Regions from separate parts of the Oceanimonas doudoroffii genome, predicted to be linked through region 1. Evidence: predicted binding sites of a transcription regulator. Region 1 holds the regulator's gene; each other region holds the start of a gene.
The links. The regulator MetJ, encoded in region 1, represses methionine synthesis genes. The targets are predictions, from matches to a motif close to AGANNTCTAGANNTCT.
Positions count from the first base shown of each region.

Region 2: the regulator MetJ is predicted to act here: its motif matches at 1,845-1,860, upstream of B6S08_RS04490 (DUF1852 domain-containing protein).
Region 3: the regulator MetJ is predicted to act here: its motif matches at 1,756-1,771, upstream of metA (homoserine O-acetyltransferase MetA).

Region 1 is NZ_NBIM01000004.1:57,878-61,155, forward strand. It holds gene metL (bifunctional aspartate kinase/homoserine dehydrogenase II) at 1-375, opposite strand, end outside; gene metB (cystathionine gamma-synthase) at 376-1,536, opposite strand; gene metJ (met regulon transcriptional regulator MetJ) at 1,713-2,039, shown strand; gene cysQ (3'(2'),5'-bisphosphate nucleotidase CysQ) at 2,071-2,889, opposite strand; gene nudE (ADP compounds hydrolase NudE) at 2,889-3,278, opposite strand, start outside.
Region 2 is NZ_NBIM01000001.1:977,961-981,238, reverse strand. It holds gene B6S08_RS04500 (LysE family translocator) at 1-302, shown strand, start outside; gene B6S08_RS04495 (LysR family transcriptional regulator) at 506-1,390, shown strand; gene B6S08_RS04490 (DUF1852 domain-containing protein) at 1,938-2,921, shown strand; gene B6S08_RS04485 (methionine synthase) at 2,949-3,278, shown strand, end outside.
Region 3 is NZ_NBIM01000005.1:187,131-190,408, reverse strand. It holds gene B6S08_RS14280 (phosphatase PAP2 family protein) at 1-452, shown strand, start outside; gene B6S08_RS14275 (CinA family nicotinamide mononucleotide deamidase-related protein) at 483-1,658, opposite strand; gene metA (homoserine O-acetyltransferase MetA) at 1,800-2,753, shown strand; gene B6S08_RS14265 (cation:proton antiporter) at 2,785-3,278, opposite strand, start outside.

The DNA.
Region 1 (3,278 bases):
AAAGCTGCGCTGGCCGTCGTCCAGCCGGCTTTGCTCCAGTACCCGCGCAATGGTGACGATATCGTCATCCAGGGCCGCCAGCAGCGGCGCCGCCTCGGCCTCGGGCAGTGAGGTTTCAATCAGGTTGCGCTGAAAGGCATGCAGCCCGGCCAGCGCCTCGGGGGCGGCGGTGTCGCCGCTGGCGAACAGGCTGAGCAGCTCGATCAGCCGGTTGGTGGTCTTGCCCGGGGCCGACACCACGATCAGGGCGTCGGGTTGTTGCAGTTTGTGAATAATGCCGGCTACCCGGTGAAAACAGGCGGCATCGGCCAGGCTGCTGCCGCCAAACTTGTGCACCGGTCGCTGAACGCCGGCCTCGGGCTCGAGAATGGTCATTTACTTGCTGAGTACCTTGAATGCGTTTTCCAAATCGTGGATCAGATCACCACCGTCCTCAATGCCGACGGACACCCGCAGCAGCTGCTGGCTGATGCCGGCCTCGGCCAGAGCCTCCGGGCTCATGGCGGCGTGGGTCATGGTGGCCGGGTGGGCGATCAGGCTTTCCACCCCGCCCAGGGATTCGGCCAGGGAGAACAGCTGCAGCTGCTGCAGGAAGGCCTTGAGCCCGGCCTCGTCGGCATCCAGCTCAAAGCTGAGCATGGCGCCAAAGCCGGCCTGCTGGCGAGCGGCAATGTCGTGGCCCGGATTGCCCGGCAGGCTGGGATGATACACCGCCTTGACCCTGGGCTGGGTTTGCAGAAAGGCCACCAGCGCCTCGGCGTTTTCACAGTGCTGGCGCATGCGCACCCCAAGGGTGCGCAGGCCGCGCAGGGTCAGGTAGTTGTCAAAGGCGGAACCAGTCAGGCCCAGACAGTTGGCCCACCAGCGCAGTTGCTCGGCCAGATCCGGATCCGCCGCCACCACGGCGCCACCCAGGGCGTCGGAATGGCCATTGATGTATTTGGTGGTGGAATGCAGCACCAGGTCGGCGCCCAGTTTCAGCGGCTGCTGCAGCGCCGGCGACAGAAAGGTGTTGTCCACCACGCTGAGCGCGCCCACGGCCCGGGCGGCGGCGCACAGCGCCTGAATGTCCACCACCCGCAGCAGCGGGTTGGACGGCGTTTCAATCCACAGCATGCGCGGCTGGCGCGCCATGACCGCGGCCAGGGCGTCGGCATCGGTCTGATCCACATAGGCCAGTTCAAACAGGCCCTTGGCGGCCAGGGAGTTGAACAGCCGCTGGCTGCCGCCGTAACAATCGTGGGGCACCACCAGCAGGTCACCGGGCTGCAGCTGTGAGGTCACGATCAGATTGATGGCGCCCAGGCCACTGGCGGTGACCGCCGCACCGGCACCGCCTTCCAGGTGGGTCAGGGCGTCAAGCAGGGTCTGGCGGGTGGGGTTGCCGGAGCGGGCGTAATCGAACTGCCGCTTCTGGTTGAAGTCGGCAAAGGAATAGGTGCTGCTCAGGTAGATGGGCGGTACCACGGCCCCATGCTGCGTGTCGCTCTCAAGGCCGGTACGAACGGCGTGGGTCTGAGTCTTGTAAGTCGGCATGTCCTTCTCCTTTGCGCACGGCAGCCTGAAACGAAGATTTTCAAGAAGCGCACAGTAACCCAGGGAACAAAAGCCGTCAAGCCATCTGGACGGCTGAAAGGCTTTGCCGTTGGATTGCCAATACAAAAAGCAGGGGTTACAATTCGCCGGAATTAATTTCCGAACGCAGGTGGACGATGAAAACTGAATGGAACGGCGACTATATCAGTCCTTACGCCGAGCACGGCAAGAAAAGCGAGCAGGTCAAAAAGATCACCGTTTCCATCCCGCTCAAGGTACTCAAGGTACTGACCGACGAGCGCACCCGTCGTCAGGTCAACAACCTGCGCCATGCCACCAACAGCGAGCTGCTGTGCGAGGCGTTTCTGCACGCCTACACCGGCCAGCCCCTGCCCCAGGACGACGACCTGCGCAAGGACGTACCCGACCAGATTCCGGCCCACGCCCGGGAAATCATGACCGCACTGGGCATTGAAATCGAGGATTTCGGCCAGGACGATTAAACAAGGGCGGCCATGGCCGCCCTTGTTGTATTCAGGCTTTCCCCCGCAGAATCCGGTTCCAGGGCAGGCCTTCGTCCCCCAGGGTGATGAAGTTGGGGTTGATCAGGCTGTCGCGCTCGTTATAGCTGAGCCGCGCCAGTCCCAGATCCAGAATGCGTCCCCCCGCCTCTTCCACAATGCACTGGGTGGCGCCGGTGTCCCACTCGCCGGTGGGGCCGATACGTATGTACAGATCCGCCTCACCTTCCGCCACCAGGCACGACTTGAGCGAGCTTGAGCCCAGGGGCAGCAGGCGATAGTCCAGATCGTCGGTAAGCCGGGAGCGCACCCAGTCCACGTTCTGCCGTCGGCTGATGGCAATGCACAGGCTGCCCACCGGCTTGTCGGCGGCATAATGCCGGGCGTGGATTTGGATGACCTCGCCATTGGCCTCCTTGAAGGCCCCCTGGCCATGCACCGCGTAATACATAAGATCGTGTACCGGGCCATAGACCACCCCCAGTACCGGCTTGCCGTGTTCAATCAGTGCGATCATGGTGGAGAAGTCACCGCTGCCGGCAATGAACTCCTGGGTGCCATCCAGCGGATCCACCAGCCAGTAGCGGGGCCAGGTGCAGCGCTCGGACAGCGGAATGTTGCCGCCTTCTTCCGACAATACCGGCACGTCCGCCAGGGCGCGTAGGGCCTGGTCGAGGTAAGCATGGGCGGCCAGATCGGCGCTGGTTACCGGGCTGTCGTCGTCCTTGCTTTCGGCCTGATACTCGCCGCTGTTATACATTGACAGGATCAGCCTGCCGGCCTCACGGGCTGCCGCCTTTACCCCCGGCAACAGGGCACTGGTATCCATGATTATTCCTCTTTATTCAGCCAGTCCTGCAATAAAAACAGGCCGCAGATGCTGCGCGCCTCGGAAAAGTCGGGTCGGGCCATCAGCTCGTCCAGCCGGCTCAGGGGCCAGGGCACCACTTCCAGCGGTTCGGGCTCGTCCCCTTCCCGCTGTTCCGGATACAAATTCCGTGCCAGTAGAATGTCCATGCGGCTGCCAAAGTAACCGGGGGCCAGGCTGACCTGCTTGAGCGGGACAAGCGTACGGGCGCCGTAACCCACCTCTTCCATCAGCTCCCGGTTGCCCGCCTCCAGGGCGGTCTCACCGGGATCGATAAGCCCCTTGGGAAACCCGAGCTCGTAGCTGTGGGTGCCGGCGGAGTATTCCCGAATCAACAAAATGGTGTCGTCGTC
Region 2 (3,278 bases), on a different contig from region 1:
GTTCAGGCCTGCTGATGCAGTTATGTAACCCCAAGGCGCCGGTCGCAATCCTGCCGATTGTCACCGTTCAGTTTCCGGCTGTCGGTATCAGCGGAGCAGGTATTGCCTTATGGTCGGTACTGCTGGGGGGGATGGCGCTTGGAGCCCCGGGTAGCTACCTGCTGCTGGGCGCACGACTTGGCAAGCTCATTCGGACACCGGCTTTTTTTCGCATGCTTAATGCATTAATGGCGCTACTGCTGGTTTATGTTGGCTGCAATATCGTCAACGCCCAACTTGGAGTGTTTCAAGGCATGTCGTGATGAGCTGTCTTGCTCGAGTGAGGCTGTAAACATTCCGGCTCTTTTTTGAGCAGTAATATCAATCAGCGGGCATTATCGAGTTTCGAATTGACCGGACATTCATGGGCGCATGAGTGAAATATTAATGATGAAAATAATGATGTATTTTTACTGAGTCATGAATTATATTCATTGATCTGGGTGCTATAGACCGGAGTTAAGGCATGTTGGAGAGGTTTCATCTTGAAGTACTGGCAGCAATCAAAGAGCAAGGAACGTTAACTCAGGCTGCTGAGTCATTAAATTTATCTCAGTCTGCCTTGAGTCACAGCATTAAAAAGCTGGAAGGTCAGCTCAAAACACCTGTTTGGCAAAAAGAAGGCAGAAACTTGCGGCTTACCAATGCGGGTGAACAAGTATTGACTCTTGCGAACCGGGTATTGCCACAATTTAAACATACTGAGCATTTATTGCGCCAGATAGCGACAGGCGAAATGGGTTCACTGCGCATCGGCATGGAATGTCATCCTTGCTATCAATGGTTGTTAAAGGTCATTGAACCTTATCTTGAAAAATGGCCAAACGTTGATATTGACGTAAAGCAGGAATTTCAGTTCGGTGGCCTGGGTGCTCTCTATAGCTACGAGATAGATATCCTTGTTACTCCCGATCCCTTATATAAACCCAATCTGACGTTTATACCGGTATTTGATTATGAACACAGACTCGTCGTTGCATCATCCCATTCCCTTGCGACGCAAGACTCGGTTATGCCTGATGAGCTGAATGAAGAGGTGTTGTTCAGCTATCCGGTAGAGCCCGAGCGACTGGATATTTACAGTCAGTTCTTAAACCCCGCCAAATGTTCGGTCAAAAAGCACAAAACCATCGAAACGACGGAAATCATGTTGCAGATGGTGGCGGCAGGCAGAGGCGTATGTGCTCTCCCTGGTTGGCTAGTGGATGAATTTGCCAAACATATGGCCATTAAGAGCCTGCGATTCGGCAAGCATGGCATAAAAAAGCAAATCTTTTTGGGGGTGCGAAAAGGCGAAGAACAGATTCACTACCTGAGTGACTTCATTGCTCTGGCTCAGAATGTCAGGTAATGACTCAGCCTTGCTCGATCTCGCATATTTCCAAGCTGATACTGCTGTGGGCACTGTAAGGTGGCGCTGCCTTCTATACAGGTAACCCTGTCTCTCCTTCTCCTGAACTGGCCCACTGACGAACGGGCTCACGAAGTGAGCCCATGATAAAGTACGGCATTACCTCAGCAACTGCTGGCAGTGCAACCGAATCCTGGTCCATCGACGTTTACTGACCTGCCAGATGGATGAAGAGGCTACCCGCTAGTGGTGCCGCCACTTTTCAACCGACAGAACCGGCCTGTACTGCCGGGCTGCAGCCTGCTCTGTCAGCGTCCCATACCAAGAACGTGGCACATCGTTCGACCGAGAGCCTTGGCTTACCACAAATCATGAAATTTGTTCATGTATTTATGAAATCAAATCATTATTTTTCATGTAACCGTCCCTGTATAACATACTCATGCTTAGCTCTAGACATCTGGACTTCTGGATAGAAAAGAATCGTCAGGCCCAGAAAGAGCAAGAAACAAATTCAGGTTTTATCTCGGAAATTGGATGCCAGACTATGAGTAACGAATTTACATTTACTATCAACAGCATTGCCTTCGACGAACATTATCAGCCGTCAGACAGTACGCGTATTACTACCAACTTCGCTAACCTTGCCAGAGGCGAGAGCCGTCAGGAGAACTTGCGCAACGCCTTAACGATGATTGATAATCGGTTTAATGCCCTGGCGAATTGGGATAACCCCAAAGGGGATCGTTATTCAGTCGAGCTTGAAATTATTTCTGTTGATATGGATGTTGATAGTGAAGGCAACGGCCAAAGTTTTCCCACGATTGAAGTTTTGAAAACAAATATTGTTGACAATAAAACAAAGAAACGTATTGAAGGTATTGTAGGTAATAACTTCTCCTCTTATGTTCGCGATTATGACTTTAGTGTATTGCTGTTGAATCATAATAAGGGTAAAGCCAGCTTTAGCATTCCAGATGGTTTTGGTGATCTGCATGGAAAGCTCTTTAAGTGCTTTGTGAATTCTCCTGCCTACAAACAACACTTTACTAAGCTACCTGTGATATGCCTCAGTGTTTCAGACAACAAGACCTATCATCAGACCGAAAATCAGCATCCCGTATTGGGTGTTGAATACCTGCCCAATGAGTCATCGCTGACGGAGCAATATTTCAAGAAGATGGGGCTGAAGGTGCGCTATTTTATGCCGCCACATAGCGTCGCGCCTCTGGCTTTCTTCTTCTTTGGCGATTTGCTGAACGATTACAGCAATCTCGAGCTCATCAGCACCATCAGTACGATGGAGACATTTCAGAAGATCTATCGGCCTGAGATTTATAATGCTAATGCCGTGGCAGGGAAATGTTACAAGCCTAACCTGAAAAACTCGGATCATTCGTTGACGCAAATTGTTTATGATCGAGAAGAACGTAGCCAGTTAGCGATCAAACAGGGAAAGCTTGCTGAGGAAAATTTCATTAAACCATACCAGTCTGTTCTGGAACAATGGTCTGCCAGTTACGCATTGTAATTAACGATAACTTAAACGGTACCTATCATGAAAAAATTATTACCTACTTCCACTGCCGGAAGCTTACCCAAACCATCCTGGCTCGCACAACCCGAGACACTGTGGTCACCCTGGAAATTGCAAGAAGAGGAACTTATCGAAGGCAAACAGGATGCGCTGCGTGTGTCGCTGCATGAGCAGCTACAAGCAGGTATTGATATTGTCAGTGATGGCGAGCAAACGCGTCAGCATTTTGTCACTACCTTTATTGAACACCTCGACGGTGTCGATTTTGAAAAGCGCAAGACCGTTAAAATTCGTGACCGCTATGATGCGAGTGTGCCGTCGGTTGTGGGTGCCGTCAGTCGCCAAAAGCCG
Region 3 (3,278 bases), on a different contig from region 1:
CGCGTATCTGCTGCTTGCTGTTGATCATGGCTGGTTGCTTCTCGCTGCAGGCGGCGGCGGGCAAGGCGCTGCCCATTGAACGGCCGAGTCCAACCAAGGTATTTGAGCAGGCGGAACGGATCAGTGAGTTGGTGCCCCATATCAAGGCCAAGGACGCTTCGGGAGACTCCTTTCCCAGTGATCACGGCATTGGCTTCGCCACCTTTTTGCTGTTTGCCCTCTATCGCTTTCCGCGTCGTTACCTTTACGCTGTGGTTCCCTTGGTGCTGGCCCTGGCCATGCCAAGGGTCATGTCCGGGGCCCACTGGCTCACCGACTTTCTCTGTGGCTCCATCCCCCTGGCGTTGATCACCGCCGCCTGGCTGTTCCACACGCCGCTGGCCCACTGGCTGACCGAAACCCTGGTGGCCCCGGCTGAGAAATTGCTGCGGCGCTGGCAACTTCAGGGTTAAACCACAAGGGCGGTCAGGCCGCCCTTGTGGTTACCGTGGCAGGCTAACCTGCTCGCTGCGAGGCAGAATGTCATAGTCGATGATCACCGGCAGCCCTTGCTGGTGGCGGCGCAGCATGTCAAAGGCGGCAAAGGCCAGCAGCCGGCGACGCATCAGCGGATCGCGAAAGTGCATTTTCAGGGTTTGTGCCTCGCAGCCCTGCTCGGTCAGCAGCGCCAGCGGAATGCCCTGAGGACCCTCGGCACCGATGGCCAGGGTAATGGTCCGACCCGAGCCTTTCAGCCACTGTGCCAGGTCATCGGCGCTATCGGGCAGCCCGGCCAGGTAATGGCCTTCAAATTCGGCAGTGAGGGTGTGCAGGGTGTCGGTCAGGCGGCCGCCGCTGGCGTCTTCAAATATCACCAGATCCCGGTTGTGCAGTTGTGCCGCCAGGGCATCGAATGTCAGCTCGTCACGGGCCACCAGGTGGCTGCCCACCTGCTCCAGCAACTGGGTCTCGGCCTGGGCGATGGCCTCGTGGTCATCGGTATCGATAATCAGCTTCAGCTCTATGGTGGGGGCATTGGCGCGATACCCAAGAGTAATCCCCTTCGGCCAGGGCAGGCTGTCGAGTCGGTCGCTCAGGCCCGACTCCGACAGCCCGAACAAAAAGTAGCGTTGTACCTGGCTTCGGCCCTGCTGACCCAGTCGGCTGCGCAATCGCGGCAGAATTTCCTCGTCCATCATTTTCTTCAGTTCGGACGGCACTCCGGGCGTAAAGAAAAACAACGCCCGGTTGTGTTGCACCGCAAAGCCGCAGGCGGTGCCGACGGGGTTGTCCACCAGCTCGGCGCCCTCGGGCAGCATGGCCTGCTTGATATTGCTTTCCGGCATGATGCGGTTTCGGCTGTTGTATTTCTCCTGCATCACCTCAAGCCAGTGCTGGTTCAGGGCCAACGACACGCCGGCGGCCTCGGCCATGGCCTCGGCGCTGATGTCGTCCGAGGTCGGTCCCAGGCCGCCATTGACGATCACGATATCGGCGTGGTGGCTGCGCTGTTCGAACAGCTCCACCAGATCGGCCTTGTCATCGCCTACGGTAAAACGCCGGCGCACCTGCCAGCCTTGCTCTAGCAGCCGCTGTGACAGCCAGCCGGCATTGGTGTCGGTTATCAGGCCGGTGAGCACTTCGTCGCCGGTGCTGACCAGTTCAATCACGGGGTCCATATGCAAATCCTTGAAGAAAAACGCCCAAATTCTAACGTATCTTGCCGGCGCAACACAGCTAGCTGGTGACAAGCGGCGGCCCTTATTGTAGATTTCTAGATGTCTAGACTTTTCTACCGATGCAGTACATGGAGTAAGCACATGCCCATCAGAATTCCGGATCGCCTGCCGGCGGCCAATGTCCTGAGCCGAGAAAATATCTTCGTGATGACGGAGACGCGCGCGGTCAATCAGGATATACGACCGATGCGGGTGCTGCTGCTCAACCTGATGCCGAAGAAGATTGAAACCGAGAATCAGTTGCTGCGCATGCTGTCGAACTCGCCGCTGCAAATCGGAGTGGATCTGCTGCGCATCGACAACCGGCCATCAAAGAATACGCCGCAGTCACACCTGGAACATTTTTACTTCGATTTCGAGCAGATCAAGGATCAGTTCTACGACGGTTTGATCATTACCGGCGCGCCTCTGGGGCTGACCGACTTCTGCGATGTGGTGTACTGGGACAAGATTGAACAGGTCGTGGAGTGGTCCAAGAGCCATGTGACCTCTACCTTGTTCCTGTGCTGGGCGGCCCAGGCCGGCCTGAAAATTCTCTACGGCCTCGATAAACGCACTCGTCTGGAAAAGCTTTCCGGTGTATATGAACACCAGAACATGGGGCAGTTCGAGCCCCTGGTACGCGGCTTTGATGATGTGTTTCTGGCTCCCCATTCCCGCTATGCGGACTTTCCGCTGGATCTGATTCGTGAGAAAACCAACCTCAAGGTGCTGGCCGGCTCAGAACGGGTGGGCATGTACCTGGCGGTCAGTCCGGATCGCCGTCAGGTGTTCGTGACCGGCCACCCGGAATACGATCCGGATACCCTGCATCAGGAATACATGCGGGATCTGTCCGTGGGCATTGAGCCCAACATGCCGGTGAACTACTACCCGGAAAACAACCCGGACAATGCACCCCGGGCTACCTGGCGCAGCCACGGTCACCTGTTGTTTTCCAACTGGCTCAACTACCACGTTTATCAGCTGACCCCCTACGATCTGAAGACCCTGAGCGCCGCCGGCGATACCCTGACCAAAGACTGGGAAGACTGAACATCAAAAAGGGGCATCAGCCCCTTTATTGTTAATCGATGGGAAAGCCGGCTTTTTCGGCGGCCTTGGCCTTGTTGATCATCGGCGTGATGGTCATGCCCTGCACGATAATCGAGAACAGCACGATGGCGTAGGTCATCATCAGGATCAGATCCCTCAGCTCCACCTGCCCGTCACTGCCCAGCTTGATCCCCGCCGGAATTGACAGCGCCATGGCCAGTGACAGGCCGCCACGCAAGCCGCCCCAGGTCAGAATGCGTACCGAGTATCTGTTGTAGCTGCGCACCCGACGAAAGCCGATATAAGGTATTGCTACACTGGCAAAGCGGCCGGCCAGTACCAGGGGCACCGACAGCACCATCAGGATCCAGGCCTGCCAGTGAAAGTCCACCAGCAGCATGGCCAGGCCGATCAGCAGGAACAACAGGGCATTGAGGAACTCGTCCAGCAGGTGCCAGAAATGATCCAGGTATTTCTGGCTCTGCTCCGAAAAGCCGGTGTAGCGGGTCCAGTTGCCGACGATAA